Regions from separate parts of the Pseudomonas sp. Cab53 genome, predicted to be linked through region 3. Evidence: predicted binding sites of a transcription regulator. Region 3 holds the regulator's gene; each other region holds the start of a gene.
The links. The regulator FliA, encoded in region 3, starts transcription of late flagellar genes. The targets are predictions, from matches to a motif close to CTAAAGTTTNNNNNNNNNNNGCCGNTAA.
Positions count from the first base shown of each region.

Region 1 (7,633 bases), 2.7 Mb from region 3:
GGTGTCGAAAATGCTCGAAGGCGAGCGCGACAAGCTGCTGAAGATGGAAAGCCTGTTGCACCAGCGTGTGATCGGCCAGGAAGAGGCGGTGGTGGCGGTGGCCAACGCCGTGCGTCGGTCCCGTGCCGGGTTGTCGGACCCGAACCGGCCGAGTGGTTCGTTCATGTTCCTCGGCCCGACCGGTGTCGGTAAAACCGAGCTGTGCAAGGCGCTGGCCGAGTTTCTCTTCGACACCGAAGAGGCGATGGTGCGCATCGATATGTCCGAGTTCATGGAGAAACATTCCGTGGCGCGGCTGATCGGTGCCCCACCGGGATACGTCGGCTATGAGGAAGGTGGTTACCTGACCGAAGCGGTACGGCGCAAGCCTTACTCGGTGATCCTGTTGGACGAGGTCGAGAAGGCGCATCCGGATGTGTTCAACATCCTTTTGCAAGTGCTGGAGGATGGGCGCCTGACCGACAGCCACGGGCGCACGGTGGACTTCCGTAACACCGTGATCGTGATGACCTCCAACCTGGGCTCGGCGCAGATCCAGGAATTGGTAGGTGACCGCGAGGCACAACGTGCGGCAGTGATGGATGCGATTTCCACCCACTTCCGGCCGGAGTTCATCAACCGGGTCGACGAGGTGGTGATTTTCGAGCCGTTGGCCCGTGACCAGATCGCCGGCATCACCGAGATCCAGCTGGGTCGCCTGCGCAGCCGCCTCACCGAGCGGGAGTTGAAGTTGCAATTGAGCGACGAGGCCTTGGACAAGTTGATTGCGGTGGGTTACGACCCGGTCTATGGCGCACGGCCACTCAAGCGTGCGATCCAGCGCTGGATCGAAAACCCGTTGGCGCAGTTGATCCTGTCCGGCCGCTTCATGCCAGGTGAAACTGTGACCGGTACAGTGCAGAACGACGAAATCGTCTTCAATTGAGGCGATTATCTGGGCTTTGTGGCGAGGGAGCTTGCTCCCGCTGGAGTGCGAGGCACTCCTCGCTTTTTGAGGGGCCGCTACGCGACCCAGTGGGAGCAAGCTCCCTCGCCACGGCTGGGGTTGTTTTTCCTGATTGATGGGATGGCTCGCTTCCAAGCACCATTTTTTTCATCAGGTCGTTGAACTCAAAGGAAAAGGCTTGTAAAGTGCGCCCCGCAGTACGTCACCCCAAGGGTTACTTCTCCCTGAGAAAGAATCCGAAATAAGTTGCAAATCATTGTCTTGAAAGCAATTTAAGGGGTTGACAGAGGTTTTGAAGATTGTAGAATAGCGCGCCTCAGACACACGAACGCAGCGATGCGAACAGGGTCGAAGAGGTTGAAGCTAGCTTCAACGTTGTAACTTGAAATATCAGTTCCGTGATAGCTCAGTCGGTAGAGCAAATGACTGTTAATCATTGGGTCCCAGGTTCGAGTCCTGGTCACGGAGCCATTTCAATCGGGGTATAGCGCAGTCCGGTAGCGCGCCTGCTTTGGGAGCAGGATGTCAGGAGTTCGAATCCCCTTACCCCGACCATATTTGGGTCGTTAGCTCAGTTGGTAGAGCAGTTGGCTTTTAACCAATTGGTCGTAGGTTCGAATCCCACACGACCCACCATTTTTGAGACCAGTTCGCTGGAATCGAATCTTAAGATCAGAGGCCAAAAGCACTGATCGAGGAAGGCGACTTGTTGAGGTCGCCTTTTTTTTACCGGGGTATAGCGCAGTCCGGTAGCGCGCCTGCTTTGGGAGCAGGATGTCAGGAGTTCGAATCCCCTTACCCCGACCATATTGAAAATCCCCGTATCGAAAGGTACGGGGATTTTTTTTGCCTGCGAAAAAGGCCCGGGGTGTCAAGTTGTCATACAACCTGCCGATAACGCCTGTGGGAGCGAGCCTGCTCGCGAAAGCGTCGGGCCCATTGCCCACCAACCGGGGCTTGGACTGATCGCCCCATTTCAGGCCAATAACAAAAAAGGCACCCCGTTATGTTTCTTCGTCAGCTGAATATTGCCCCCCGCGCCGCCTTGGGGTTTGCCTTGATCGCCTTGCTGGTGGCGTTGCTCGGGGTGTTTGCGCTGGGCCAGATGTCGAGCATCCGTGACAGCGAAGTCGCGGTGGAAACCCAGTGGTTGCCCAGCATTCGCGGTGGTGACGAGATTCGCGAACTGATGCTGCGCATCCGCACGATTTCCTTGCGCATGGCGCTGGACGAAGACCCGAAGAACATTTCGGTGTATCGCGGGCAAATGGACACCCGTGACAAGGAACTGAGCGAAAAAATCGCCACGTATGACAAGCTCGTCGTCACCCCTGAAGGCAAGGCGCTCTATGACCAGTTCAAGCAGACCTTCGCCGCTTACCGCGCCGGTATCGCCCAGTCCTTTACCCTGGCGGAGCAGGGTCGGCGCGAGGACCTGATCAAGTTGTTGCTGGTGGACATGAAGACCGTGGTGGACGGTTCCGGCAAACAGCTCAACGACCTGGCGCAGTTGTTCTCCCAGCAGGTGTCCCTCGAGAGCCAGAAATCCCAGGAGCACTACGCCAACTCCCGCATGATCGTCAGCCTGTTCATCGTGCTCGCGGCCCTGGCCACGGTGATCCTGGCGATGTTGCTCACCCGCAGTATCGTCAAACCCCTGGGCGAGGCGCTGAGCGCGGCGGAGCATGTCGCCCAAGGTGACCTGACCCGGCCCATCGAGACCCACGGCAACGACGAAGTGAGCCGCTTGCTCAAGGCGTTGGCGACCATGCAGTTGAACCTGCGTGAAACGCTGCAGAGCATCAGCGGTTCGGCGACGCAATTGGCCACCGCCGCCGATGAGCTGAACGCGGTGACCCTCGACAGCACCCAGAGCCTGCAACAGCAGAACAACGAAATCGAACAGGCGGCCACCGCGGTCACCGAAATGACCACCGCCGTGGAGGAGGTTGCCCGCAACGCCGTGTCCACCTCCGATGCCACGCGTCAGTCCAGTGAGTCGGCTTCCCTCGGACAGCAGCGGGTCAGTGACACGGTGGACGCCATTGGCGCCCTCGCCAGCGATGTGCAGGTCACGGGTGACCTGGTGCAGTCCTTGGCCAACCAGTCGCAGGATATCGGCAAGGTGCTGGATGTGATCCGGGCCATTGCCGAGCAGACCAACCTGCTGGCCCTCAACGCGGCCATCGAGGCGGCCCGGGCTGGGGAAAGCGGTCGCGGTTTTGCGGTGGTGGCCGACGAGGTCCGGGCGCTGGCGTATCGCACGCAGCAATCGACCCAGGAAATCGAGCAGATGGTCCAGGGCATGCGCAGCGGTGCCAGCCAGGCGCTGGGTTCCATGCAGGCCAGCTCCAGTCGCGCCGCCAGCACCCTGGCGATGGCGGAGCGCGCGGGAGAAGCGCTACAGACCATCACGACGTCGGTCAGCGAAATCCACGAACGCAACCTGGTCATCGCCAGCGCCGCCGAGGAGCAGGCGCAAGTGGCCCGTGAGGTTGATCGCAACCTGGTGAATATCCGGGACCTGTCCGTACGTTCGGCCACGGGGGCGGACCAGACCAGTGCGTCCAGCCATGAACTGTCGCAGTTGGCCAATTCGTTGCGCACGATGGTGCAGCGGTTTCAGGTTTGAGTGCAGGGCTGTAGATCAGCATCGATTGCACTGCCGTCTTCGCGAGCAAGCCCGCTCCCACAGTTGACCGCGTACACATCAGGTACTCGATCTCCTGTGGGAGCGGGCTTGCTCGCGAAGGCGGTGTTTCAAGCAACGACTCTCTTCAGTGCAACTTGAGCCGTGGCTCGGTTCCGCGGCCGATCTTGCTGCCCAGCATCAGCATCGCCGTGCGGAACGTGCCATACAGCGCCATCTGGTGCATGCGGTACAGCGACACGTAGAACATCCGCGCCAGCCAACCCTCGAGCATCACGCTGCCGGTGAGGTTGCCCATCAGATTACCCACCGCCGAGAACCGCGACAGCGAGATCAGCGAGCCGTAGTCGGTGTATTTGTAATGGGGCAGCGGCTTGCCTTCGATTTTCAACTTCAGCGATTTTGCCAACAGCGATGCCTGCTGGTGCGCCGCCTGGGCGCGGGGCGGCACGTTGCGGTCGCTGCCCGGTTGAGGGCAGGCGGCGCAGTCGCCGAAGGCAAAGATGTTCTCGTCGCGGGTGGTCTGCAGGGTCGGCAGCACTTGCAGCTGGTTGATCCGGTTGGTCTCCAGGCCATCGATGTCCTTGAGAAAAGCCGGTGCGCGGATCCCGGCGGCCCACACCTTCAGGCTCGCATCGATCACCTTGCCGTCGCCGGTGATCAGACTGTCGGCGGTCACCTGGCTGACGGCGGCATTGGTCATCACATTCACCCCGAGTTTCTCCAGGGTCTTGTGCACCGGGCCGCCGATACGTTCGGGCAGGGCTGGCAAGACCCGTGGCCCGGCTTCGATCAGGGTGATGTGCATGTTTTCCGGCTTGATCCGGTCCAGGCCGTAGGCCGCCAGCTCATGGGCGGCGTTGTGCAGCTCGGCCGCCAGTTCGACACCGGTGGCACCGGCGCCGACGATGGCGACGCTGATACGCTGCGCTGCATCGGCCTGGTCGGCGGCGTGGGCGCGCAGGTAGTGATTGAGCAGTTGTTGGTGGAAGCGCTCGGCCTGCTTGCGGGTGTCGAGGAACAGACAGTGCTGCGCTGCGCCTTCGGTGCCGAAATCGTTGGTGGTGCTGCCGACGGCGATCACCAGGGTGTCGTAGCCCAGCTCCCGGGCCGGCAACAACTCCACGCCCGCCTCGTCGTAGGTGGCTGCCAGTTGGATCTTCTTCTGCTCACGATCCAGTCCGCTCATGCGCCCCAATTGGAACTCGAAGTGGTTCCATTTGGCTTGGGCGACGTAGTTGAGTTCGTCTTCGGAGGAGTTCAGGGAGCCGGCGGCCACTTCGTGCAGCAGGGGTTTCCAGATGTGGGTCAGGTTGGCGTCGACCAGCATCACACTGGCGGTGCCGCGCTTGCCCAGAGTCTTACCCAGACGGGTAGCCAACTCCAGACCGCCGGCGCCGCCGCCAACAATGACAATACGATGAGTCATGGGGATATCTCGCAAGGCTAAAGGAAATCGGTGCCGTTACCCTCGCGAGTGTGGTGTCGTGCCTCACAAACACTGTTCCTTGAAATGAGGCACGACACCTGCTCATAGCGTCAGGTAACTGATCAAGCGGCTCAACAGGCCCAGGCCGATGGTCACGGCCAATACCACCACCAGGAGCATCCACGGCCGGAAAGGCCGGCGCTCGACTCGGTGCTGGGACAGTTGCAGGTACTCTTCGACATGCTTCTGGTCATCTGGGTTCAGGCGGCTGGTCATAAAGGCCTCGTCAGGTAGACGTTGCGAAATGGGCTGGCGTTACAGCGTCCGGCGATCCGGCATTCAATGCAGCGTAGCCGCTCGTCAGATGAGTGTGCGCCACGGGCTGCCTGGTGCGCGCTCACAGGCTGATTCCGACGTCGAAAACGATGCTGCGACCCAGGTTGCCCCGCAGGAAATCCGGCGCATCGGGATGGGCGAACAGCACCCGGGCAAACGTGGGCCCCACCAGCGACAGCGAGCGCCACCCCTGGCGCAGGTACTCGGTGGGCGGCGGAAAATGACTGTTGAGGTCCAGCACTTCGCGCTTGAGGCTGGCGAAGGCAATGATGTCCAGCTCGCCCAGGTCCATGCCGCGCTCGGTGTAGTTGTGGGCTTTCTTGCGCAAGGTGGGCGCCAGTCTGAGCAGGAACTCGTTGGCGGGGATACGCCGGGGCTTGGCTTCGCGGCGCACCAATTGGCTCAGGGAAAAGGCGCTGCGGCGCCGTTGCAGCTCGTCGCGCCACTCGTCATTGAGGCGCCGGCCCTCGTCGAGCACGAAGAACACTTCGAAATTGGCATCGCGAAACAGCACGTCCGGCGGCTCGCCAGCGGGGGCGAATTCGTCGGCGCGATAGGGCACGTTCAGGCCTTGCAGCAGGCGTTGGCAAACCCAACGCTCACGCTCCCATTTGCGGGCATTGGAAAGAAAGGCGTTGGCCTGCTCGGCCGCAATGGTCAGCAGGCGTAAATAATCGGAATCATCCATGGGCCCAAGCTTAGCGTTCAATTGCGACAAGCTGAAAGCGTTGCGTTGATTAATGGCGGTCCTTGGGGAGGTGTAGACTGCCGACTGGAAATGACGCTGGCGAGGGGACGGCTGCGCAGCCCGGTGCCGCCAGTGCCCCGGCCACAGGACATGAAAGGTGTAACGCGATGATCGGTGCCGAACTGCTCTCACCGCAGACCCTGGCGGTGGGGTGGCTGATGTATGTCCCGGTGCTGGCTTGCGCCGTTTGGCGTGCGCCGTGGGTGGAGCTGTTCACCGACAGTCGGCGCCAGCACCTGTTGTTCGGCACGGTGCTGGCGCTGTTCATGCTGTGGCTGGTGCGCCGGGATTTCGACACGGGCGTGTCGTATCACTTCATCGGCATGACCGCCGTGACGCTGTTGCTGGACTGGCCGCTGGCAATCCTCGGCGGCCTCTTTGCCCAGTCTGCACTGGTGCTGCTGGGGCGTCAGGACATGGCGGCGATGGGCGTCAACGGTGCGCTGCTGATCCTCTTGCCGGTGCTGGTCACCGAGTGTTGCGCGATCCTGGTGGAGCGCGCCCAGCCGCGCAACCTGTTCGTCTACATCTTCTGCTCGGGCTTTCTCGCCGCCGCGCTGTCGGCGTTGCTGTGCCTGCTGCTGGGGCTCGCGCTGCTGTGGTACGACGGCGTATTCGCCATGCCTTACTGGCTGGAAGACTTCATCGGTTACCTCTGGCTGATCATCTTTCCCGAGGCGTTCATCAACGGCATGGTGGTCAGTGCGCTGGTGGTGTTCAGCCCCGAATGGCTGGAGACCTTCAACCGCACGCGCTACCTGTCGGCACCCTGGAAGGATGAAGACAAATCTTGATGCATATCAAGGCCGTGCAGGCAGGCGCCGCTCATGCTCTGGAAAACTTCCAGGAGCACAGCAATGAGTGTTTATGAGTGGGCGAGACAAGAGATCAGGCGTAGCCACGATGCCGCGATGGAGATTGGTTTCGACCCGGGCTTGAGCCTGCGTGCCTTGCTCAGTGCAATCGTGCAACAGAGCAAGACAGTGCGCAGCGCCGAGGACCTGGCCGATGAGTTGAGCTTCCTCGCGGAAAACCTCGACGATCAACAGGACTACGGTTTCATGCGGCCTTAATGATGGGAGCGGGGGTTGAAGTCCTCGCTGAACAGCTCATCCTCGGCCTCCGGGCTGACCGGGATCTTGTGTTCCTCGGACGCCCATGCGCCCAGGTCGATCAGTTTGCAGCGATCGGAGCAGAACGGCCGGAACGTGCTCTGCGGGCTCCATTCGACGGGTGCGCCGCAGGTTGGGCAATCAACGGTTGGGGTTTGGCTCATGACTGGCCTCCACGCAAAGTAAGGTAAAAGTGGTGCAGCCGCTCGACCTCGCTGTGCAACCAGGCGAGGTCGCGGTCGTTGACCACCACGTCGTCGGCATGGCTCAGGCGGTCCTGGCGGCTGGATTGGGCCTTGAGGATCGCCTGGACCTGCTGTTCGCTGGTCTGGTCACGCTGCAGCGTGCGTTCGACCTGCAACTGTTCCGGCGCGTCGATCACCAGGATGCGCCGGGTCATGGCGTATTGTCC
Region 1 covers NZ_AP021902.1:5,261,667-5,269,299, reverse strand. Annotated here, with positions in the region: gene clpB (ATP-dependent chaperone ClpB) at 1-925, shown strand, start outside; tRNA gene KI241_RS23095 (tRNA-Asn) at 1,342-1,417, shown strand; tRNA gene KI241_RS23090 (tRNA-Pro) at 1,425-1,501, shown strand; tRNA gene KI241_RS23085 (tRNA-Lys) at 1,507-1,582, shown strand; tRNA gene KI241_RS23080 (tRNA-Pro) at 1,677-1,753, shown strand; gene KI241_RS23075 (methyl-accepting chemotaxis protein) at 1,953-3,578, shown strand; gene KI241_RS23070 (NAD(P)/FAD-dependent oxidoreductase) at 3,724-5,025, opposite strand; gene KI241_RS23065 (DUF3094 domain-containing protein) at 5,128-5,301, opposite strand; gene KI241_RS23060 (DUF1780 domain-containing protein) at 5,423-6,049, opposite strand; gene KI241_RS23055 (energy-coupling factor ABC transporter permease) at 6,217-6,903, shown strand; gene KI241_RS23050 (hypothetical protein) at 6,967-7,182, shown strand; gene yacG (DNA gyrase inhibitor YacG) at 7,179-7,385, opposite strand; gene coaE (dephospho-CoA kinase) at 7,382-7,633, opposite strand, start outside.
Region 1: a site for FliA is predicted at 1,817-1,844, ahead of KI241_RS23075 (methyl-accepting chemotaxis protein). Genes of this name have one in related genera too.

Region 2 (7,633 bases), 1.1 Mb from region 3:
TTATCTGTGGTGAGGGGATAAATCCCCTCGCCACAGGGGCTGTGTCTGGCCTTAGAGCGACTTCCACAACGAATCGAAATCCCCCTCCGCTTCGCCGCCGCCCTGGGTGTCGGCTGCGTTCTCCTGGTGATAGGAAAACTGATTGAAGCTGTGGGTGCTGGTGATCCGGCGGTCCAGCCCGGCGCGGCGCTCCTGGCCGTTGGTGTTGATCAGCACGCGCTGGCCCTCCTGGAAGGGCAGGCGCGGGGCAATCATGGTGGGGGGCAGGTCGACGGCGCTGATCTCCGGCAGCAGCAGCCCGCGCAGGTAGTGGCCGTGCTCGTTCTCTTCGCGCACCAGTTGCAGGCCGCAGGGCTGGGCATAAGGTGCCACCAGCTCGATACCCATTTGCATGGCGCCGTTGCGCACCTGTCGGATCCAGCGCACGACGGCGATGCTCCAGGATTGATCGCTGGCGTCCCGGATACCGATCATTTCCCCGGCTTGCAGTTGCTCCGGCACCTCTTTCGGCCAGCCTAGGCAATACCCACCCGGGCTGTGGTTGATGATCGGCAGGTCATAGGTGGGAAAATGATGCTGGCGGTCGGAACTGCTGCTGTCCTCATCGGATGGATTGGCCGGGTACTCGATTTCCTCATAGGGCAGCAGTTCGCTGTCTCCGTTGGGTGCGGCGTCGAAGGCCTGGCCCCAAGTGTCGCTGTGCTTGGTTGGCGCGGCTTCGAACCGGGCCTTGCGCGTGGTGGGTTTCTTCAGGATTTCGCTGAACGAGCGTTCACCGCCGAGGTAGTAGTGCAGCGCACTCATGCCCACGCACAGCGTCAATGTCCCGTTGCCTTCCATGCGCTGGAAGCTGCGCTCGGCCGCCTCGCCCCAGGCCGCCTGCAAGTGATTCAAGGTGTCGGTGTTCATCCCGGCCGGTACCGACAGGGCCGGGGCGGCCGGCTGTTCCAGGTGGGTGGCGATCATGCGCACCAATGGCTGCGGATCGAAGCCCTGCAATGTCGGTTGCTGCTCGGCCCTGAACTTGGAGCGGTAGCGTGGCCCGACATCCAGTTCCGCGGCGACGGCGAACAGGCTGGTGGCGTTGCTGGCAGGGTCGAGCCTGACCCACTGGCTCCACGCCTCCAGGGCTTCGGCCAGTCGCGCGATCTGGCCCTGGCGCAGCTGATTGCTGCGTGAGGCGCCCAGCAACAGGGCGACGATGTAGGTTTGCTCGGGGCTCAACTGGTGAACCTGGCTGGCCAGTTCGTCGCTCACGCTTTGTTGTTGCAAACGGTGCTGGCAGGCAATCCGGTATAACTGGTGCAAATCGAGCCACAAGCCTTCAGGCACAGGGCTGTAGAGCTGGCTGGCGCGAATCAGCGGGCCATCGAGGGCGTGCATGGCGCGCTGCAATGCGGTGCTGAGCAGGCGGGCGCGGTCCTTGGTGTACTTGGATGCGATGCGTGCCACGATCTGTTTGTAACCCATCGCCAGCTGGGTTTGCAGGGCCTGGCAGAGGTTGACGATCTTGCGCGAGCGGTCATCCAGCACGATGGCCTGTTGCAGGAAGTGCCGCTCCAGGTGCTTGCAGACGTAATACACCTCGGGGCGCAGCAATTCGAGCAATTGCAGGCGATTGTCGCTGGGCGTGAGCAACTGGTTGAGTTCGCCAAGGGCCTGGTACAACAGGCGGGCGGTTTCGCCGATGTTGGCCTTGGGCAGGTCGGCGATCCAGCGCTTGAGGTCGCGCGGCGTGGCTTCGCAGAACGACAGGCGCGATTGCGTCGGGGACAGGACACGCAGCAACTGGAGAGGGCTGGTCTCATTCATGCCGTGGACGGGCTCCGGCGGGAAACAAACGTGATGTTCCAACTCTAGCAGTTGTAGCCGAAGGAGGTGCGCTATCTATGCTGGATACCCTGTGGGAGCGAGCTTGCTCGCGATGACGCCAGGACAGTCGCCATCGAGGTGACTGTTATATCGCCATCGCGAGCAAGCTCGCTCCCACATTTGATCTTTTACTCAGGCCTTTGGCAGTGCCAGGCCTTGGCCCATCTGCACCGGCGAACCGGCCACCAGGCTTTCAACCCATTTCACCTGGTTCGGCCCGAACAGTACGATGGCCGTGGAACCCAGCTTGAAGCGCCCCAGTTCGGCCCCTTTTTCCAGGTGGATCGGTGCACGGGCCGCTTCGTCGTAGCGGAACGTCTTCAGTTCACGCTTGGGCGGCGTGACCAAACCGGCCCAGACGGTCTCGATCGAGGCCACGATCATCGCTCCCACCAGCACCACGGCCATTGGCCCGCGTTCGGTGTCGAAGATGCACGCCACGCGTTCGTTGCGGGCGAACAGCTCCGGCACGTTTTCGGCCGTGGTCTGGTTCACCGAGAAAATCCGTCCGGGAATGTAGACCATCTCCCGCAGGGTGCCGGCCAGCGGCATGTGCACGCGGTGGTAGTCCTTCGGGGACAGGTAGATCGTGGCGAAATCACCGCCCATGAACGGCGCGGCATTGGCCGCATCGCCGCCCAGCAGCTCCAGTACGCTGAAGCTGTGGCCCTTGGCCTGGAACACCCGGCCATGCTCGATCGGGCCAAGCTGGCTGACCGCGCCGTCGGCCGGGCAGAGGATCGCGCCCGGGGTTTCGTCCAGCGGCCGCGCGCCGTCTTTCAGGGCGCGGGTGAAGAACGCGTTGAAGTGTTCGTAGGCGGTCAGGTCTTCCACCAAGGCCTGGGACATGTCCACTTGATAGCGCTTGGCGAACCACGCGGTGAAGGCATTCTTGAACCAGCGCACGCGGCATTCGGCAATGCAACCGGCCAGCCGCGACAGCAGGTGGTGGGGCAGCAGGTACTGAGAGAGGATGAACAAACGGTTTTTCATTAACGGTCCTTAAGAGCCTTCAACGTTCGATGGGGGTGTCGGGGTGGTTGCCCCATTCGCCCCAGGAACCGGCATAGCCTTTGACCCTCGGATAACCGAGCGCCTTGGCCACAAGATAGGTGAAGCCAGAACGATGGTGGGTCTGGCAGTGGGTGATGATTTCTTTGTCGGGCGTGATGCCCAGTTGTTCGAGGATCTGCGGCATATCCTTGCGGATGCGCAGGCTGCGGGCCTGGTCCATGCCGGCCGTCCATTCGAAATTGACTGCGCCGGGAATGTGCCCGCCCCTGGCCGCGACGACTTTCTCGCCGGAGTACTCCAGTGGGCCGCGCGCGTCCCAGATGGCCAGGTCGGCGGCGCCGAGGCGGCTTTGCAGGTATTCGCGGGTGGCGGTTGGCGCGTCGTGCAACGTGAGGCTCACTGAGCCGTCGCCGGGCGCGGGTGCGTCTGTGGACACCGGCAGGCCCTCGTCCAGCCAGGCCAGCAGGCCGCCGTCGAGGTAGTGGTAGTTGCCGTGGCCGATCACGTCCAGCAGCCAGATGAACCGTCCGGCCCAACCGCCGCCTTCATCGTCGTACACCACGTACACCGCGTCCGGGTGGTGCCCGAGTTCGCCGAACAGGGCCTCCAGGTCGGCTTTTGCCGGCAACAGGCCCGGCGCCGGTGGCTGGCCCAGTTGCGTGCGCTTGGGGTCGACGAAGCGGGCGCCGGGAATGTGCCCGGTGCTGTAGCGGGCGGCGCTGGTCAGGTCCACCAGGATCAGTTCGCGGGCGTCGAGGCGCGGCAGCAGCTCGCTCGGCTCGATCACCAGCGGCAAGCCAGAGAAGTCAGGCATGTGAGGTCTCCAGGGGCGCAAAGGGAAAGGATTGTAGCAAGTTCAACGGCCCCGGTTGGTAAAGGTGTGCAGGGCCCTTTCGATGCATTGCACGGTTTTGCCGAAGGCCTGCACGGTGACGTCCGAGAAAGGGCCGCCGCCCTGGTCCACGACGACGAGCATGATCACCCGGCCGTTGCAGGTCAGTGAGCGCAGCAGCAGGTGCTCGCCCTTGAACAGGGCGCGCAGGCCCGGCGGCAGTAACGCGGAGAACTGGGCATTGTTGTCCGGGTTCAGGCGTACCTGGGCCTGTTGGGCCAGCAACCGCTGCAAGACCTTGCTCTGTGCGATGGGGAAACTCATCGCCGCGACCTCTTTCGCCAGGCCGGCGGTTTGGTGCACGCGCACGCTGGTCTGGCTGCGGTCGGCCATCAGGATCATCACCCGGCGCATGCCGCAGGCCACCAGCACATCGCGAGCCGAACTGGTCAGGTGCATGGCGTTGCTGAACGGGCTCGGTTCCACCAGCAGGGCCGAGCATTGCTTGCGCCACTGGCTCAGGTCCGGGGCGCTGGGCGGGGGCGTCGACCGTTGGCCGGGCTGGACGCGGCGACTGCCCCAGGGCCAGATCAGGGCCTCGGCCGGGTGCCAGAGGTCTGGCATGGCGTGTTGCCGGGCGCTGTTGGCGGCTTGTTGGTGCAGTTGCTGCTGGACATCGTCCATTGAAATTTGCAGATACAAACTGGTGAGGTATTGCCAGCGGGCGATGTGGGGGGCGTCCCAGGCCTGGTGCGCGGAAAGGGCCAGGCCGTTGGCCAGCAGCACGGTGTTGGCCGGCTGATTGAGCCAGCGCCGCAGGGTCGGGTCATCGTCCAGGCGATTCTGCTGGCGCAACGGGTGCTCGCTGTCCCGAGCGATACGCAGCACTTTCACCAATTCGCGCCGTTCGTTGAGCAGCAAGCGGTAGCCTTGCACCACCCAGATCGGCAGGCGCCAGGCTTCGACCACGCCCAGGCAGATCTCCAGCAGGCCGACGCCGAACAGTTCGTGCTCGACCTGGCTGGCCGACTGGCCTTTATGGATGACCCGCAGCTCCCACTCCCCGAGCAGCCGCGGGTGCGTCAGGGCCAGGGGCCAGAGCGGCGAGAGGAACAGCAGGCTGCCCCAGTGGATGTCCTGCCACAACCGCGCCAGGCGGCTGGAGAAAAAACCGTTGGCCTGTTGCGTGGCGTGCTGGCTGATCAGTTGCAGTTGGCGCAGGGTCACGGGGATCTGCTGCTCGGGCAGCGAAGGCAGGCGCGCGAGCAATTGCTCGGTGCGCTTGAGGCCGAGGCGGTTGAGGGCGACTTCAAGGTTTTCCGCCGGTTCGGCGAGGCTGCCATGGGTGTGATGGTTGGCTTCGCGGATGACGCTCAGGGCCAGGGCTGGGCTTTCCTGCATCAGCTCGGCGATGTCGCGCAACGAGCGGCGGCTGTCGGCAAGCGCCTTGCAGACCAGGTCGTGGCTGGCCTGGGGCACCGGCAGGTGGACACCCTGGAGCAGCTTTACCCAGCCTTCGAGGGTGGACGGTCTTGGAGTCGGGACGTTCGATACATTAGCCATGGTTGGACGCGATCATCCCATGAATTATCTACGCCCGGAACGGGGCAAATTGGCTTTTCGCCGGAACTGGCTATAGTCTGGCGCAGTTTTGCCGATAAGTAGAAGAAGAGATTTTTCAGCTTCCGAATATGACCTTGAACCCGACTTAAATAAGTACTTTCTATCTATGGCTAAAATTATCGGCATCATTGTCGTGTTCGCGAGCGTGCTCGGCGGATACGTGCTCTCCCATGGCAAGATTGCCGCCCTGATCCAGCCCTTCGAGGTGATGATCATCGGCGGTGCGGCCTTTGGCGCTTTCCTGCAGGCCAACCCTGGCTATATGACCATGCACGTGATCAAGAAATCCTTGACCATGTTCAGCTCGCGCTTCACCCATACCTTCTACATCGAGGTGCTGGGGCTGGTGTACGAGATCCTCAACAAAAGCCGCCGCGAAGGCATGATGGCGATCGAAGGCGATATCGAAGACGCCGCCGCCAGCCCGATCTTCGCCAAGTACCCAGCCGTGCTCAAGGACGCCCGCATGACGGCGTTCATCTGCGATTACCTGCGGATCATGTCCTCGGGCAACATGGCGCCCCATGAGCTCGAAGGGCTGTTCGACATGGAGCTCTACAACCTGAAGGAAGACCTGGAACACCCATCCCACGCGGTCACCGGCATCGCTGATGGCATGCCCGGCTTCGGTATCGTTGCGGCGGTACTGGGGATCGTGGTGACCATGGCGTCCCTGGGCGAAGGCGACCAGGCGTCCATCGGCTTGCACGTGGGTGCGGCGCTGGTGGGGACCTTCTTCGGTATCCTGGCGGCGTATGGCTTCTTCGGCCCCCTGGCCCATTCCCTGGCCCATGACGCCAAGGAAGAACTGAACGTCTACGAGGCCATCAAGGCCTCCCTGGTAGCGTCTGCCTCGGGCATGCCGCCGTCGCTGGCGGTGGAGTTCGGCCGCAAGGTCCTGTACCCGGCGCACCGTCCAAGCTTCGCCGAGCTGGAACAAGCAGTTCGCGGTCGCTGATATGGAAAATAACCAGCCGATCATCATCAAGCGTGTCAAGCGCATCGCCGCTGGACACCACGGGGGTGCCTGGAAAATCGCCTTCGCCGACTTCGCGACGGCGATGATGGCGTTCTTCCTGGTGCTGTGGCTGCTGTCCACGGCCACCCCGGAGCAGAAAATCGCCATCGCCGGTTACTTCAAGGACCCAATCGGCTTCTCCGAAAGTGGCACGCCCTACATCATCGACCTGGGTGGTTCGCCGACCCTGGCGCCGGACAATACCCTCAACCCTGAAGTCAAGTCCCAGCCACAGCCCGACAAGGTGACGGTGGACACCGATCAGGTCGAGGGCATGGCCGAGCAGGTCGAGCGCGAGCGCCTGGAATTGCTGCTGCAGGAGTTGCAGAACAAGGTCGACGAGAACCCGCAATTGCAGAAGTTCAAGGACCAGATCCTGTTCGAGATCACGCCGAACGGCTTGCGCATCCAGATCACGGATGCCGAGAACCGGCCGATGTTCGACTCCGGCAGCGCGCGCCTGAAGCCTTATTTCGAGGACATCCTGCTGGCCATGGCCGACACCATCAAGGCGGTGCCGAACAAGATCAGCATCAGCGGCCATACCGACGCCAAGCCGTACGTCGGCAAGGGTGACTACGGTAACTGGGAGCTCTCTGCCAACCGCGCCAACGCCGCACGTCGCGCCCTGGTGGCTGGCAGTTATCCGGATGAGCAGGTGGCGCGGGTGGTCGGTTATGCCTCCTCGGCATTGTTCGACCGCAAGGACCCGTTCAACCCGATCAACCGGCGTATCGACATCGTGGTGCTGACCAAGAAGGCTCAAAAAGCCATCGAAGGTTCGCAAACCAACGACCCGGCGCCAGACCCTGTCCAGGGTCAGGGCGCCCCCGGTGAAGCCCCGGCAACGCCGTCAGGCGCGGCGGTGGACCCGAACGCGTTGCCGGCGGACCAGCAACCGGTGCCGGCCCACGAACTGCGCGAACGGTTGAACCTGTTTGACGATGCGGCGCCCAAACCGCCCGCAACGCCTGGGCAGTGACCCATGAAAAAGCCGACATGACTGTCGGCTTTTTTTTATCTTTCGCAATTCCCGTGGCGAGGGAGCTTGCTCCCGCCGGGCTGCAAAGCAGTCCTTTTGGTGAGCGCTTCGCGCTCAAGCGGGAGCAAGCTCCCTCGCCACGGAAATTGTGTATTCCTACAGTCAGTAACTGCTGTCCGGCAAGCTGGCGATGATCGAGCGGTAGCTGTTCATCCGTTGTTGGTGCACGCGGCCTTCTTCCAGGGCCTTGAGCAGGGCGCAACCGGGTTCGCGGTCGTGCTTGCAGTCGCGG
Region 2 covers NZ_AP021902.1:603,650-611,282, forward strand. Annotated here, with positions in the region: gene KI241_RS02560 (molecular chaperone) at 52-1,812, opposite strand; gene asd (archaetidylserine decarboxylase) at 2,005-2,865, opposite strand; gene KI241_RS02570 (rhodanese-like domain-containing protein) at 2,885-3,700, opposite strand; gene KI241_RS02575 (HDOD domain-containing protein) at 3,743-5,281, opposite strand; gene motA (flagellar motor stator protein MotA) at 5,448-6,299, shown strand; gene motB (flagellar motor protein MotB) at 6,301-7,341, shown strand; gene rsgA (small ribosomal subunit biogenesis GTPase RsgA) at 7,504-7,633, opposite strand, start outside.
Region 2: a site for FliA is predicted at 5,352-5,379, ahead of motA (flagellar motor stator protein MotA). Genes of this name have one in related genera too.

Region 3 (7,633 bases):
CGGGTCGGCCAGGGCCTCGACAAGGTTCTTGTCGAGGTCGGTTTCTTCACCCACCAGTTCCAGGTTGATTTCTTTCTTGAGCTGTCGCGCCAGGTCGCGAACCAGGCGCGGGAAGCGCCCGAAGACTTTCTTGATCGGCTGCATCCGGGTCTTCATGACCGCGGTCTGCAGGTCGGCCGTGACCACGTCGAGGTTCGACACGGCCTTGGACATGGCTTCGTCCTGGCTGTTGAGGCCCAGGCGCACCAGGCGGTTACGCACCAGCACCAGTTCGCCGACCATGTTCATGATCTCGTCCAGGCGTGCGGTGTCGACCCGAACGGTGGTCTCGGCTTCGCTGGCTGGTTTTTCCGCTGGCGGCGCCGACGCGGCACGAGCCGGTGCTGGCGCGGCCGCAGCGGCTGGCTTGGCCGCGGGCGCAGGTGTCTCGGCCTTTGGCTCCGGCGCCTTGGCAGCCGGTTTCGGCGCGGCCTTGGCCACCGGTGCAGCCGTCGCAGCGCCAGCCCCCGTAGCGGAAGCCGTGCCGACTTCGGTGAATTTGCCTTTGCCGTGCAACTCGTCCAGCAGCGACTCGAATTCGTGGTCGCTGATCAGGTCGCTGCCGGCCGCAGCGGCGGCAGGTTGCGCCGGGCTTGGCGCCGAAGCGATGGCCGAATCCAGGGCGTCGACGGCAAAGGTACCCTTGCCATGCAACTGATCGAGCAAGGCTTCGAATTCGTCGTCGGTGATGTCCGAGTTGTCGCCCGCCGCTTTCGGGGCGGCCGGGGCCGCCGCAGGCGCGACGGCATCGACGGCGAACTGGCCCTTGCCATGCAACTGGTCGAGCAACGACTCGAACTCGGCGTCGGTGATTTCATCGCTGGCAGCGGCATCGCCCGCCGGTGCGGCAGCCGGAGCCGCCGGCGCCTCGGCCTGGGCCTTGGCGGCGCTCAGGGAGTCCAGCAGTTGTTCGAATTCGTTATCGGTGATGTCGCCCGATTCCTCGGCGACGGGTTCCTCGACGGCCGGTTCTTCAATGACCGGCTCGGCCACGGCAGCGGTTTCATCCGCCGACTGAGGCTCGGCCAGGCGCGACAGCGCAGCGAGCAGCTCAGGCGTGGCAGGGGTAATCGGCGAGCGCTCGCGCACTTCGCTGAACATGCTGTTGACCGCATCCAGCGCTTCAAGCACCACGTCCATCAGCTCCGAATCAACGCGACGCTCACCCTTGCGCAGGATGTCGAACACGTTTTCGGCAATGTGACAGCACTCCACCAGCTCGTTGAGCTGGAGGAAGCCGGCGCCTCCTTTTACAGTGTGGAAACCGCGAAAAATTGCGTTGAGCAGATCCGCATCATCCGGCCGGCTTTCCAGCTCGACCAATTGCTCGGACAGTTGCTCAAGAATCTCGCCAGCCTCAACCAGGAAATCCTGAAGGATCTCTTCATCGGCGCCGAAGCTCATTAATGGGGTGCTCCTAAAACAGGCTAAAATCCAAGGCTGGACAGCAAATCGTCCACATCGTCCTGACCGGACACAACGTCTTCTCTTTTATCGGCATGAATTTGCGGACCTTCACCCTGAGAGAGATGTTTTTGTGGATCTTTTTCAGCAAGCATCGCTTCACGGTCGTGTTCGATGCCCGCAAAGCGGTCGACTTGGCTGGCCATCAACACCAGCTTGAGCAAATTGCTTTCCACTTCGGTAACCAGTTGGGTCACGCGCTTGATCACCTGGCCGGTCAGGTCCTGATAGTCCTGGGCCAACAAGATGTCGTTGAGGTTGCTGGCGACGGCGCGGTTTTCGCTGCTGCTGCGCGTCAGGAAACCGTCGACCCGGCGGGCCAACTCGCGAAACTCCTCGGCCCCCACCTCGCGACGCATGAACCGACCCCAGTCGGTGCTCAAGGCCTGGGCTTCCTCGCTCAGGCCATTGACCAGCGGCGTGGCGCTCTCCACCAAATCCATGGTGCGGTTGGCCGCCGCTTCGGTCAGCTTGACCACATACCCCAGGCGCTCGGTGGCGTCGGTGATCTGCGAGACTTCCTCGGCCTGCGGCATGCGCGGGTCGATCTGGAAATTGACAATCGCGCTGTGCAATTCACGCGTGAGCTTGCCCACTTCCAGATACAGACCACGGTCACGGGTCTGGTTGAGCTCATGGATCATTTGAACCGCATCGCCAAAACGGCCTTTTTCGAGGCTTTCGACCAGTTCACGGGCATGTTTTTTCAGGGTCGATTCGAAATCGCCCATTGAAGATTCGTTATCCATAGCTCCCCCCGGGGCGCCGTTAGCCGATGCGTTCGAAGATTTTTTCGATCTTCTCTTTCAACGCCTGGGCCGTGAAGGGTTTGACCACGTAGCCGTTCACACCGGCCTGGGCCGCTTCGATGATCTGCTCGCGCTTGGCTTCGGCGGTGACCATCAGCACGGGAAGGTGCTTGAGTTTTTCATCAGCGCGCACCTGGCGCAGCAGGTCGATGCCGGTCATGCCGGGCATGTTCCAGTCGGTGACCAGAAAATCGAAGTTGCCACTGTGCAACATCGGGAGCGCAGTGGTCCCGTCATCTGCTTCGGCCGTGTTGGTGAACCCAAGGTCACGCAACAGGTTTTTAATGATCCGCCGCATCGTTGAGAAGTCATCAACGATGAGGATTTTCATGTTCTTGTCCAATTCGACCTCCAAGCAGTCTTAAACGCGTCCAGCACCTGAACGCGCCATTTCAATCAATCCGGCACAACGCTCGACAACAGCGCGCAGCACAACGGGTGAGACCGTGCAGTACCTGCCAGCCTCGTTCGCAGCGCCCCCGCACTGCGTATCAGCGCGCTCGCCATTCCCCCAAACGCCCCCGCAAACGGGCTGCGCACTGGCTGTGTAACTGGCTGACCCGCGATTCGCTGACCCCCAGGACCTCACCGATTTCCTTGAGGTTCAGCTCTTCGTCGTAGTACAGCGCCAAGACCAGTCGCTCACGCTCCGGCAAATTGGCAATCGCTTCGGCCAGCGCGCTCTGGAAGCGTTCATCTTCCAGGTCACGCGATGGCTCCATGTGAGCACTCGCGCCATCCTCGTGCAGCCCTTCATGCTCGCCGTCCTGCAACAGGTCGTCGAAACTGAACAGGCGGCTGCCCAAGGTATCGTTCAAAATCCCGTAATAATCATCGAGACTCAACTGGAGTTCGGCCGCAACCTCGTGATCTTTAGCGTCACGCCCGGTTTTAGCTTCAATCGCACGGATCGCATCGCTCACCATGCGGGTGTTGCGGTGCACCGAACGCGGTGCCCAATCGCCCTTGCGGACCTCATCGAGCATCGCGCCGCGGATACGGATACCGGCGTAGGTCTCGAAACTGGCGCCCTTGCTCGCGTCGTATTTGTTCGACACTTCGAGCAGGCCGATCATGCCGGCCTGGATCAGGTCCTCGACCTGGACACTGGCCGGCAGCCGCGCCAGCAAGTGATAGGCGATACGCTTGACCAGGGGCGCGTAACGCTCGATCAACTCGTACTGGGCGTCCCGTGCCGATTTCTTGTAGAGGTGGTTGTAACTGCTGGCTGTCATAGCACGGGCCCTGCTGTTTGTTGCACGAGACGCTCGACGAAAAATTCCAGATGCCCGCGCGGGTTGGCCGGCAGCGGCCAGCTATCGACCTTCTGGGCGATTGCCTTGAACGCCAGCGCACATTTGGAACGTGGAAAAGCTTCATAGACGGCACGTTGCTTCTGGACGGCCTTGCGGACACTTTCGTCGTAGGGCACGGCGCCGACGTATTGTAGGGCGACATCCAGGAAGCGATCCGTGACCTTGGTCAGCTTGGCGAACAGATTGCGTCCCTCCTGCGGGCTCTGCGCCATGTTGGCCAGGACGCGGAAGCGGTTCATGCCGTAGTCGCGGTTCAGCAGCTTGATCAGGGCATAGGCGTCGGTGATGGAAGTCGGTTCATCGCAGACCACCAGCAGCACTTCCTGGGCGGCCCGCACGAAACTGACGACCGAGTCACCGATGCCGGCCGCGGTGTCGATTACCAGCACATCGAGGTTGTCGCCGATGTCGCTGAACGCCTGGATCAGGCCCGCGTGCTGGGCCGGGGTCAGGTGAACCATGCTCTGGGTGCCGGAGGCGGCCGGCACGATGCGAATCCCGCCAGGCCCTTGCAACAGTACGTCGCGCAGTTCACAGCGGCCTTCGATCACGTCCGCCAGCGTGCGCTTTGGGGTTAGCCCCAGCAACACGTCGACGTTCGCCAGGCCCAGGTCGGCGTCCAGCAGCATGACCCGTCGGCCAAGCTCTGCCAGAGCCAGGGACAAGTTCACTGACACGTTAGTCTTCCCGACGCCACCTTTGCCGCCGGTCACCGCGATCACCTGTACGGGATGCATGCTGCCCATGTTCGTTCTTTACCTTGTCTTACTTAGACGGAGGCCACATTACTGGCTGCGCGTTCACACGGAACAATGCATGGCAGACCATCGATGTAGGTACAAAAAATACTCATGATAACCTCAGCCGACCTGTTTGGATGGGCTGTGGTAGATATCAGCGAACATGTCAGCCATGGCTTCTTCGCTGGGTTCTTCCTGCATTTGCACACTCACGGCACGACTGACCAGTTGATGACGGCGCGGCAGATGCAGATCATCCGGGATCCGCGGCCCGTCGGTCAGGTAGGCCACCGGCAGTTCATGACCGATCGCCAGGCTCAACACCTCGCCCAGGCTTGCCGTTTCGTCCAGCTTAGTCAGGATGCAGCCGGCCAGCCCGCAGCGCTTGTAGCTGTGGTATGCGGCGGTTAGAACCTGTTTCTGGCTGGTGGTTGCCAACACGAGATAATTTTTTGACTTGATACCGCGCCCGGCCAGGCTCTCGAGCTGCAGGCGCAGGGCCGGATCGCTGGCTTGCAGGCCGGCGGTATCGATCAGCACGACGCGCTTGCGCAGCAAAGGCTCCAGCGCCTGGGCCAGGGACTGGCCCGGGTCCACGTGGGTCACCGACACATTGAGGATACGGCCCAGGGTCTTGAGTTGCTCCTGGGCTCCGATGCGGAAGCTGTCCATGCTCACCAGCGCAATGCTCTGGGCACCGTACTTGAGTACATAACGGGCGGCGAGCTTGGCCAGGGTGGTGGTCTTGCCCATGCCGGCAGGACCGACCATGGCAATCACCCCGCCCTCTTCCAGTGGCTCGACGTCCGGCGTGGCGATCATACGCGCCAGGTGTGCCAACAGCATGCGCCAAGCCTGGCGAGGCTCTTCGATCCCATTGATCAGTGCCAGCAGGTCGCGGGACAACGGACCGGACAGACCGATGCGTTGCAGGCGACGCCACAGGTTGGCCTGGGCCGGACGGCTGCCTTGCAACTGGTTCCAGGCCAGGGAGCCGAGCTGGACTTCCATCAGTTCGCGCAGGCTGTTGAGTTCAAAGCGCATCGAGTCCAGGGCACGCGGGTCGACCCCACGGGCTGGCGCGGCGGGCGCTGGCGCCGGCCGACGCGGCTCGGCCTGGGTAGGCTCGATCAGCGGTTCAGCGGCAGTCAGCGGCAGGCCGGCGGTCAGTGGCTGACCGGCGAACAATTGACGATTGGTGCCTGGCGCGGCCTCGCCTTCGCTGCTGCGCAGGCTCAGTTCGGCCTGGGCACTGGCGATGCGCGATTGGGTCTTGCGCAGCTCGTCCTCGAGTTCCATGTTCGGAACACGCGGGGCCAGCGCCGACAATTTGTAGTCCAGAGCCGCTGTCAGCTCGACACCGCCGGCGATCCGGCGATTACCGATGATGGCTGCTTCGGCGCCCAGCTCGTCACGAACCAGCTTCATGGCCTGACGCATATCGGCGGCGAAAAAACGCTTCACTTGCATAAACCACTACCTCAGCCGTTGGGCCCTACTGTCGCAACGATGGTCACTTGCTTGTTGTCCGGTATTTCCTGGTAAGCCAGCACATGCAGCCCCGGGACCGCGAGGCGCCCGAACCGCGAGAGCATCGCGCGAATCGGACCGGCCACCAGCAGGATCACCGGTTGCCCTTGCATCTCTTGCCGCTGGGCTGCTTCGATCAACGAACGCTGCAGCTTCTCGGCCATGCTTGGCTCCAGCAGAACACCCTCTTCCGAACCTTGTCCTGCCTTCTGCAAACTATTGAGCAATATCTGTTCCAACCTTGGCTCCAAGGTGATCACAGGCAGCTCGGACTCAGTACCTACAATGCTTTGGACGATTGCGCGGGATACACCGACCCGCACCGCCGCCACCATCGCGGCGGTATCTTGACTCTTGGAAGCGTTATTGGCGATGGCTTCGGCGATGCTGCGAATGTCGCGCACTGGCACTTGCTCGGCCAGGAGCGCCTGCAGGATCTTGAGCAGTTGCGACAGCGAAACCACCCCCGGCACCAACTCTTCGGCCAGCTTCGGCGAGCCCTTGGCCAGCACTTGCAGCAATTGCTGGACTTCTTCGTGACCGATCAGCTCGCTGGAGTGCTTGTACAGAATCTGGTTCAAGTGGGTGGCAACCACGGTGCTGGCGTCCACCACGGTATAGCCGAGAGACTGCGCTTGCGCCCGCTGGCTGATTTCGATCCACACCGCTTCCAGGCCGAAAGCCGGATCTTTGGCGGTGATGCCGTTGAGCGAACCGTAGACCTGTCCCGGATTGATCGCCAGCTCGCGATCCGGGTAGATCTCGGCTTCGGCCAGGATCACCCCCATCAGTGTCAGGCGATAGGCACTCGGCGCCAGGTCGAGGTTGTCACGGATATGCACGGTCGGCATCAGGAAGCCCAAATCCTGGGACAGCTTCTTGCGCACGCCCTTGATCCGCGCCAGCAACTGGCCGCCCTGGTTGCGATCGACCAATGGAATCAGGCGGTAGCCGACTTCCAGGCCGATCATGTCGATCGGGGTCACGTCGTCCCAGCCCAGTTCCTTGGTCTCCAGTGCGCGAGCCGGCGACGGCAGCAGTTCCTGCTGGCGCTTGACCTCTTGCAGGGCCTGGATTTTCTGGGCGTTCTGTTTTTTCCAGAACAGGTAGGCACCACCCGCCGCCAATGCGGCCATGCTCAGGAAGGAGACATGGGGCATGCCCGGCACCAGGCCCATCACCGCCATCAGGCCAGCGGCCACGGCCAGGGCCTTGGGCGAGGCGAACATCTGCCGACCGATCTGCTTGCCCATGTCCTCGGAACCCGATGCACGGGTCACCATGATCGCGGCCGCTGTGGATAACAACAGTGATGGCAATTGCGCCACCAAACCGTCACCGATGGTCAGCAAGGCGTAGACCCGGCCCGCATCGCCAAAGCTCATGCCGTGCTGGAAGATACCGACCGCCATGCCGCCGATCAGGTTGATGAACAGGATCAGCAGGCCGGCGATGGCGTCACCGCGCACGAACTTGCTGGCGCCGTCCATGGAACCGTAGAACTCGGCTTCCTGGGCCACTTCCAGGCGTCGCGTCTTGGCTTGGTTCTGATCGATCAGGCCGGCGTTGAGGTCGGCGTCGATCGCCATTTGCTTGCCGGGCATCGCGTCGAGGGTAAAACGCGCGCTCACCTCGGAAATCCGCCCGGCACCCTTGGTCACCACGACGAAGTTGATGATCATCAAGATGGCGAAAACCACGATACCCACCACGTAGTTACCGCCAATCACCACCT
Region 3 covers NZ_AP021902.1:1,721,922-1,729,554, reverse strand. Annotated here, with positions in the region: gene KI241_RS07535 (chemotaxis protein CheA) at 1-1,443, opposite strand, end outside; gene KI241_RS07530 (protein phosphatase CheZ) at 1,467-2,252, opposite strand; gene KI241_RS07525 (chemotaxis response regulator CheY) at 2,272-2,643, opposite strand; gene fliA (RNA polymerase sigma factor FliA) at 2,804-3,547, opposite strand; gene fleN (flagellar synthesis regulator FleN) at 3,544-4,374, opposite strand; gene flhF (flagellar biosynthesis protein FlhF) at 4,489-5,838, opposite strand; gene flhA (flagellar biosynthesis protein FlhA) at 5,850-7,633, opposite strand, start outside.

Region 4 (7,633 bases), 1.1 Mb from region 3:
GGGCATCCACCAGGCCGCGACTGCGTTCGCCGAGCACCAGGTGGACCGACAGAATATCGGCCTGCTCGAACAGCGCTTGCTTGCTCACATAGGTCACGCCTGCTTCGGCGGCGCGTTCGGCCGTGAGATTCTGGCTCCAGGCGATCACCCGCATGCCGAACACCTGGCCGAACTGCGCCACCCGCGTGCCGATGCTGCCCAGGCCGAGGATCCCCAGGGTCTTGCCGTGCAGGTCGCCACCCAGGCCTTGCTGCCACAAACCGGCGCGCAGGGCATTGGCTTCCTGCACCAGGTTCCGGGTCAGGGCCATGATCAACGTCCAGGTCAGTTCGGGCGCGGCGTGCTTGTAGCTTTGCGTGCCACACACCTGGATGCCCAGCCTGGCGGCGGCTTCAAGGTCGAGGGCGGCGTTGCGCATGCCGCCGGTGAGCAACAGCTTGAGACGGGGCAGGCGCTGCAACAGGTCTTCATCGAAGGTGGTGCGCTCGCGCATCACGCAGATCACTTCGAAGCACTGCAAACGCTCGACAAGGGTGTCGCGGTCAGCGGGGTAGTCATGGACAAAGGTCACGTGGCCCACGGCGTCCAACGGCGACCAGTCGACCACGTCCCGCGCCACGTCTTGCCAATCGTCGATGACTGCTATTTGCACCGCCATGGAACACCTCGTCAGGGAATGGGTTTGTCCAGCCAGCCGAGCAAGGCCTTGTGGAAGCGCTCCGGCTCTTCCATTTGCGGCGCGTGCCCCAGGTTGGGGAACTCCACCAGGGTCGACTGGGGGATCAACTGTGCAACCTGTTTGCCCAGTACCTCATAGCGGCCCAACCTGGCCTTCACGGCGGGTGGCGCGATGTCGCTGCCGATGGCCGTGGTGTCGGCGGTGCCGATCAGCAGCAGGGTGGGGACGCGCAGGTCCTTGAACTCGTAGTAGACCGGCTGGGTGAAGATCATGTCGTAGATCAGCGCCGAGTTCCACGCCACTTGCGTATGCCCCGGCCCTTTGTTCAAGCCGGCGAGCATGTCCACCCAGCGATCGAACTCAGGCTTCCAGCGCCCTGCGTAATAGGTCTTGCGTTCGTAATCGCGGATGCCGTCGGCACTGAGCTTGAGCTCGCGCTGGTACCACTGGTCGACGCTACGGTAGGGCACGCCGAGGGCTTTCCAGTCCTCCAGGCCAATGGGGTTGACCAGCGCCAGGCGCTCGACCTGATCGGGAAACTGCAAGGCATAGCGGGTGGCGAGCATGCCGCCGGTGGAGTGGCCCAGCACCGTGGCTTTCTGTACGCCGAGGGTCTTGAGCAGGGCCTGGGTGTTGCTCGCCAACTGTTGGAAACTGTACTGGTAATGGTCGGGTTTGCTCGAGGTGCAGAAACCGATCTGGTCCGGCGCGATCACCCGGTAGCCTTGCTCGCTGAGGGTCTTGATCGAGTCGCCCCAGGTGGCGGCGCAGAAGTTCTTGCCATGCATCAGCACCACCGTGTGGCCATTGACCTTGCCCTGGGCCGGTACGTCCATGTAGCCCATCTGCAAGGCTTTGCCCTGGGACTGGAAGGCGAAGTGCTTGAGTGTGTAGGGGTAGTCGAAGCCTTCCAGTTGCGCGCCGTAGGCCGGGCCTTGCGACAGGTTGGCGGCCTGGGCGAACCAGGGCAGCGAGGCAGTCAGGAACAGGCTCGGCAGCCAGCGGGCGGTGGAACGCGACATGGTCAATCTCCTTGGGGACCGCCGCCGATCCTGGGGCGGTCCGATTATGGCGACATTAACCACAGGCAACCAAACCGCTCGAACGTTCCACCGCGCGCCGTCAATGGGCAGGGTAATCCGCCACCACGGTTTGCGTGCCGTCCTTCTTCAGGCCGATCACTTGGTAGGCGTCGCTCATGCCGTCCATTTCCATGCCGGGCGAACCCATGGGCATGCCGGGCGCGGCGACACCGAGCAAGTCATCGCGCTTGCTCAACGCCAGTACCTGCTCGGCAGGGACATGACCCTCGACGAATTTGCCGTTGATCTCGGCGGTGTGGCAAGAGCGCAGGTTGGGCGCCACGCCCAGGCGTTGCTTGACCGAAGCCATGTCGGCTTCGACATGGTCATTGACCTTGAAACCGTTGTCTTGCAGGTGCGAAATCCACTTCTTGCAGCAGCCGCAGTTGGCATCGCGGTGCACGTCGATGGTGACCGGTTCGGCGGCCTGGGCCAGGGTGGTCAGGAACAAGGCGCTCAGGGCGAGCAGGTGCAGGGGCTTGGCCATGGAGGGGCTCTCATGTCGAACGATTGGGCGGCAGGATAGCAGAGTAGCGAGGCAGAGCTGACAGGGGGCTGAGGCGCAGATGACAGAATTGTCAGGTGGGACTGAGGATGGGGGCGTCAGCCATACCCTGTGGGAGCCGAGCTTGCTCGCGATAACGGCAGGCCAGCCAACATGATTGTCGACTGACATACCGCTATCGCGAAAGCTCGGCTCCCACGGAGGTTATGGCCGTAGCCGTTAGCGCACCTTGAATCGACCCATGATCGCATTCACCCGGCTGTTGGCGTCCAGCAGTTGTCGGGTGTTGTTTTCACTGGCCAGGCCGCTTTCCACCAGTTCCTCCACCATGTGGCGGATCTGCACCATGCTGCGGTTGATCTCCTCAGTCACCGCGCTTTGCTGTTCGGCGGCGGTGGCGATCTGGGTGCTCAGGCTGTTGATCTGGCTGACGGAACCGGCCATTTCGTCCAGGCCCGAGTTAACTCGGGAAGTCGCATCGGCGGCCGACTGACAACTGGCCTGGGTGTTTTCCATCGCCTGCACCGAAGAGCTTACGCCCTGGGTCAGCCGAGTCAGCATTTCGTTGATCTCCGAGGTGCTGGCCTGGGTACGGGCGGCGAGGGCGCGGACCTCGTCGGCCACCACGGCAAAGCCGCGACCCTGCTCGCCGGCCCGTGCGGCCTCGATGGCGGCGTTGAGGGCCAGCAGGTTGGTCTGCCCGGCAATGGCGCCGATCACGCCGAGGATCTCGGTGATGCGCTGGGCATCCTGCTGCATGCTTTCGACCTTGCGGGTCGCGCTGGACACTTCGTCGATCAGCGCCACGACGCTGTTGGACGCCTCACCGACCACCACGCGAGAGCGATCGGCGTGCTCGTTGGCGCGCTGGGTGAACGCGGCGGTCTCGGCGGCGTTCTGCGCCACGCTTTCGGCCGTGGAGCTCATCTCGGTAATGGCGGTCACGGTCTGGTCGGTTTCCGAGGCATGGCGCATCAGGATCTCGCTGGTGTGGGCCGAGGTCCGTTGCAGGTTCTCAAGGCTGGAGGCCATGGCGCCGGTGGCCTGGGTGACTTCGCCAATCATGTTCTGCAGGTAGGCGATGAAGCCGTTGACCGAATGCCCGATAGCGCCCAGTTCATCTTCGGCGCGAATGGTGATGCGTCGGGTCAGGTCGGCATCGCCCGTGGACAAGGCGTCGATGTTGCCCTTGAGGATCTTCATGCGGTTGGTCAGTTGACGGATCGCGTACAACTGCATCAGCACCAGCAGGATCACCATCGGGATTTGCAGCAGGCTCAGCGTGTTCAACACATCGTCGCGCTGAGCGGTGATCAGGCGGGTCGGCAATGCGGTCGCCAGGAACCACGGCGAGCCTTCGATGGGGCGCATGAAAAAGGTGCTGGCCACGCCGTTGTTGTCGAACTCGATCCGTTGCAGCGGCTGGTCACGGTGGGCCAGGCCGGCCTGGACCTGGGCGGCGAAGGGCGAGCTGGCGGCCAGTTCGCTGATGTTCTTCAGGACGATCGGCCCGTTGATGCGCGAACTGTTGCTGATGATTTTGCCGTCGCCTTCGACGATCAGCATCTCGGCGCTCAGGTCGGCTTCCTTGCGCGCCACCAGCTCGTTGAAGAAGCCCAGGGTCACGTCGATGGTCGACACGCCATAGGGCACGCCGTTTTTCTGGATGGCCATGGCGCAGTTGGTGCGTGGCTCGGCGCTGGCGTCGTCCTTGTAGGCCGCGGCCCAGGCGCACTTGCCCGCCGGGGTGGCCATACCGCCCTTGTGCCAGGGTTGCTCGTAGTAGTTCGGCGCGGCGTCACTGTTCCAGAAGGTATTGACCACCAGCTTGCCGGAGGCATCGCGGTGCCAGAACGTACTGAACTTGCTGCGCCCCTCGGCGCGCTGGTTCGGCAGCGGCCAGATCCCGCCGCCAAACACTTTCAGCTCGCCGTACTGGTCCACCAGCCCTGGCAGCACTTTGTCGATGGCGTCGCTGTCGAGCAGTGGAATGGTCTGGGTGATGCTGCGCTGCTGGGCCTGCACCTTGTTCAATTCGCCCTGGATCTGCTGGGCGACTTCGCCAATCCGGTTGAGGACCACCTGTTCTTCGGTATGGCGCAGTTTGGGCGCGACCAGGTAACTGATGCCCACGACCGTCAGGATCGACAGCACCAGGATGAATAGAACCAGGAACAGCGTGTAGCGAGCCTGAATCGTTCGGAATGCGGGCATGGGGGTGGTTCCTTGCACGGAGGCGTCTTTCAAGAACAGTTGGGATGAACGTACCAACTTGTATCGGCGCGCCTCGCCCAAGCTTGAATGCCGCGCATCGGCGGTGTCGTGGGCCCTGGCAGCAAGTGATCGCCCGTAGGCGAACAGGCGGGTTGGCCTGTACCATGGGCCTCCCGTGCGCTGCCCGTCATCGCTCGATCCGGTGTCACCCCGGCAGGCCCCGGGCTACAGAACGGTAACATTCAGGAAATTGGCAATGACTCATTCACAACGCTTGAAGTACTCGATTCTGATCGTCCTCGTGGTCCTGGCGATCATGCTGGGCCTGTCCTGGATGCAGGGCAAAGGCATGATCAGCGAGCAGCTGTTTCAATACATCGCCATTGCCGTGGCGGTCATCGTGGTGGTGATCAACGGTGTGATGCGGCGCAAGGTCAAGCCCTGACCCCAGGCGTCACTCACCGGCCTCGATCACGGCCATGGCCTTGGGGTGCAGGCAGTAGCTCTTGTCGGGGTTGAGGACGATGACCCCCTCGCTGCACAGGCGCTTCAACACCTCGCGAACACTGAGAAAGGACAACGGAATGTCCAGCCCCAGCAACTGGCTGTGTACACCCCGCACGCCCAGGCCGTGATTGTCCTCGGCCGCCTTGAGCAGCGCGTCGATGACCTTGAGGCGAATCAGGCTGGTCCTCAGTCCGAAGCTCTTGAGCAGGCGCCGGATGTGTTCATTGCCGCCGCGCTCGGCGGGCCTGGCGAAGACGGTGTGGGGGACGGCCAGCGAAACGCCGGTCGGTCGTGGCTTGCCCTCCATGGGCAGTTGCGCGTTACGCATGCAGAAACTCCTTACCAGCCTGTTCAGAAAAGGTCACGGATACTCTCCTGTAATAGGACGAACGAGGGCGGGCAATCATGAAGGGCGGTATGTGAAAAATTTGCCCTTGCTTCGTCAAACCCCGTGATAGAACGCCCTCCAGGCGATTAATTTTTTTTCATCCGGTTCGTTTCCAGGGGAGGCACATTCCGTTCGAACGGGCGGTGTGTGGATGTTCCAGGGCGAACCGCAGCCGGTTGTCACGAGCGTCGGTAGCCGTCCTGGTTTTCTGAAGTCTTCACCTGGAGTGAACGTGAGAATGTCCGGGCAGTTATCGAGGATGGCCCTCGCGGGCGCTTTTATGGGCGTAGCCCTGGGGCTTAGCCCCGTGGTCGTGGCGCAAGACGACCTGGCGCAGGCCAGCGCCGAGATCCGCCGCACCCGTTTTGGCGTGCCGCATATTCGTGCCCAGGATGAGCGCGGCCTGGGTTACGGCATCGGCTATGCGTACGCCCAGGACAATCTCTGCCTGTTGGCGAACGAGATCGTCACGGTCAATGGCCAGCGCTCGCGCTACTTCGGGCCCGAGCAACTGACGGTGGAGCAGCGGGAAAACCGTGTCAGCGATGTGTTTTTCAACTGGCTCAACACGCCGCAGGCGGTGTCCGGCTTCTGGCAGGCCCAGACACCACCGCTCCAGCAACGGATCGAAGGCTACGTGGCGGGTTACAACCGGGCGCTGGCCGAGCGCAAGGCCAAAGGCCTGCCCGTGGAGTGCGCCAGCGAATGGGTTCGGCCGATCACGGCGCTGGACCTGGTCAAGCTGACCCGGCGCCTGTTGGTGGAAGGCGGCGTTGGCCAGTTCGCCGAAGCCCTGGCCGGAGCGCAGCCACCCCAGGCGAGCGCACTCAATGGCGCTGCCGCCAACGGTTTTGCAGACGCCGCGACCCGGCAGCAACGGTTCGCCCTGGAGCGCGGCAGCAATGCGCTGGCCATCGGCAGCGAGCGTTCGTTCAACGGTCGCGGGATGTTGCTGGCCAACCCGCACTTTCCCTGGGTGGGCGGCATGCGCTTCTACCAGATGCACCTGACCATTCCCGGCAAGCTGGATGTCATGGGCGCGGCCCTGCCGGGTCTGCCAGTGATCAACATCGGGTTCAGCCAGCACCTGGCCTGGACCCACACTGTCGACACCTCCAAGCATTTCACTCTGTACCGCCTGCAACTCGACCCGAAGGACCCGACCCGCTACCTGATCGACGGCCAGTCGGTGCCAATGAGCCAACAAGCGGTCACGGTGGACGTCAAGCAACCTGACGGGCAGGTCAAAGCGGTGTCCCGCGTAGTCTATGGCTCGCAGTTCGGGCCAATCGTCCAGTGGCCAGGCAAGCTCGACTGGGATAACCGCTTCGCTTTCAGCCTGCGGGACGCGAACCTGGACAACGACCGAGTGCTGGAGCAGTGGCACGCCATGAACCAGGCGGTCTCGCTCAAGGACTTGCAGGGCTCCGTGCATCGCATCCAGGGTATCCCTTGGGTCAACACCCTGGCGGTGGACGACCAGGGGCAGAGCCTCTACATGAACCTGTCGGTGGTGCCGAACGTCAACGCTGCCAAGCTGGCACGCTGCAGCGACCCCCGGGCCGGGCTGCAACTGATCGTGCTGGACGGTTCGCGCAGTGAATGTGCCTGGGATGTGGATCCCAACGCCGCGCAACAGGGCATCTATGCCGCCGACCAGTTGCCGCAGTTGCTGCGACGCGACTACGTGCAGAACTCCAACGATTCGGCCTGGATGGTCAATCCGGCGCAGCCACTGACCGGCTATTCGCCGCTGATCAGCCAGCACGGCCAGCCGCTGGGCTTGCGTTCACGGTTTGCCCTGGATCGGCTGGGCTCGCTCGCCAAGGACGGAGCGGTGAAGGTGGAAGATCTGCAACGCATGGTCATGGACGATCGGGTCTACCTGGCTGACCAGGTCGTGCCGGACTTGCTTGGCGCATGCGCCGCCGAGGCCGGCAAAGACGCCGCGGCAATCGCCGAGGCCTGTGCCAGCCTCAAGGCCTGGGATCGCACGGCGGGCCTGCACAGTGGGCTGGGTTTCGTGCACTTCCAGCACATCATGGAACGCGTGCAGGCGCTGCCTGAATCGTGGCGGGTCGCGTTCGATCCAAAAGACCCGCAACACACCCCGCGCGGCCTGGCGATCGAGCGACCGGCGGTGCTCAAGGCCGTGCGCGAGGCCATGCTGGCCTCGGTGGCGGCAGTGGAGGCTGCGCAATGGTCTAAGGACCGTCAATGGCAAGACATTCAAGTCGCCAGCAGCGGTGACCGGCAGA
Region 4 covers NZ_AP021902.1:2,831,056-2,838,688, forward strand. Annotated here, with positions in the region: gene KI241_RS12380 (D-2-hydroxyacid dehydrogenase family protein) at 1-658, opposite strand, end outside; gene KI241_RS12385 (alpha/beta hydrolase) at 670-1,701, opposite strand; gene KI241_RS12390 (DUF411 domain-containing protein) at 1,802-2,248, opposite strand; gene KI241_RS12395 (methyl-accepting chemotaxis protein) at 2,486-4,480, opposite strand; gene KI241_RS12400 (hypothetical protein) at 4,737-4,925, shown strand; gene KI241_RS12405 (fe2+ zn2+ uptake regulation protein) at 4,935-5,315, opposite strand; gene KI241_RS12410 (acylase) at 5,614-7,633, shown strand, end outside.
Region 4: a site for FliA is predicted at 4,541-4,568, ahead of KI241_RS12395 (methyl-accepting chemotaxis protein). Genes of this name have one in related genera too.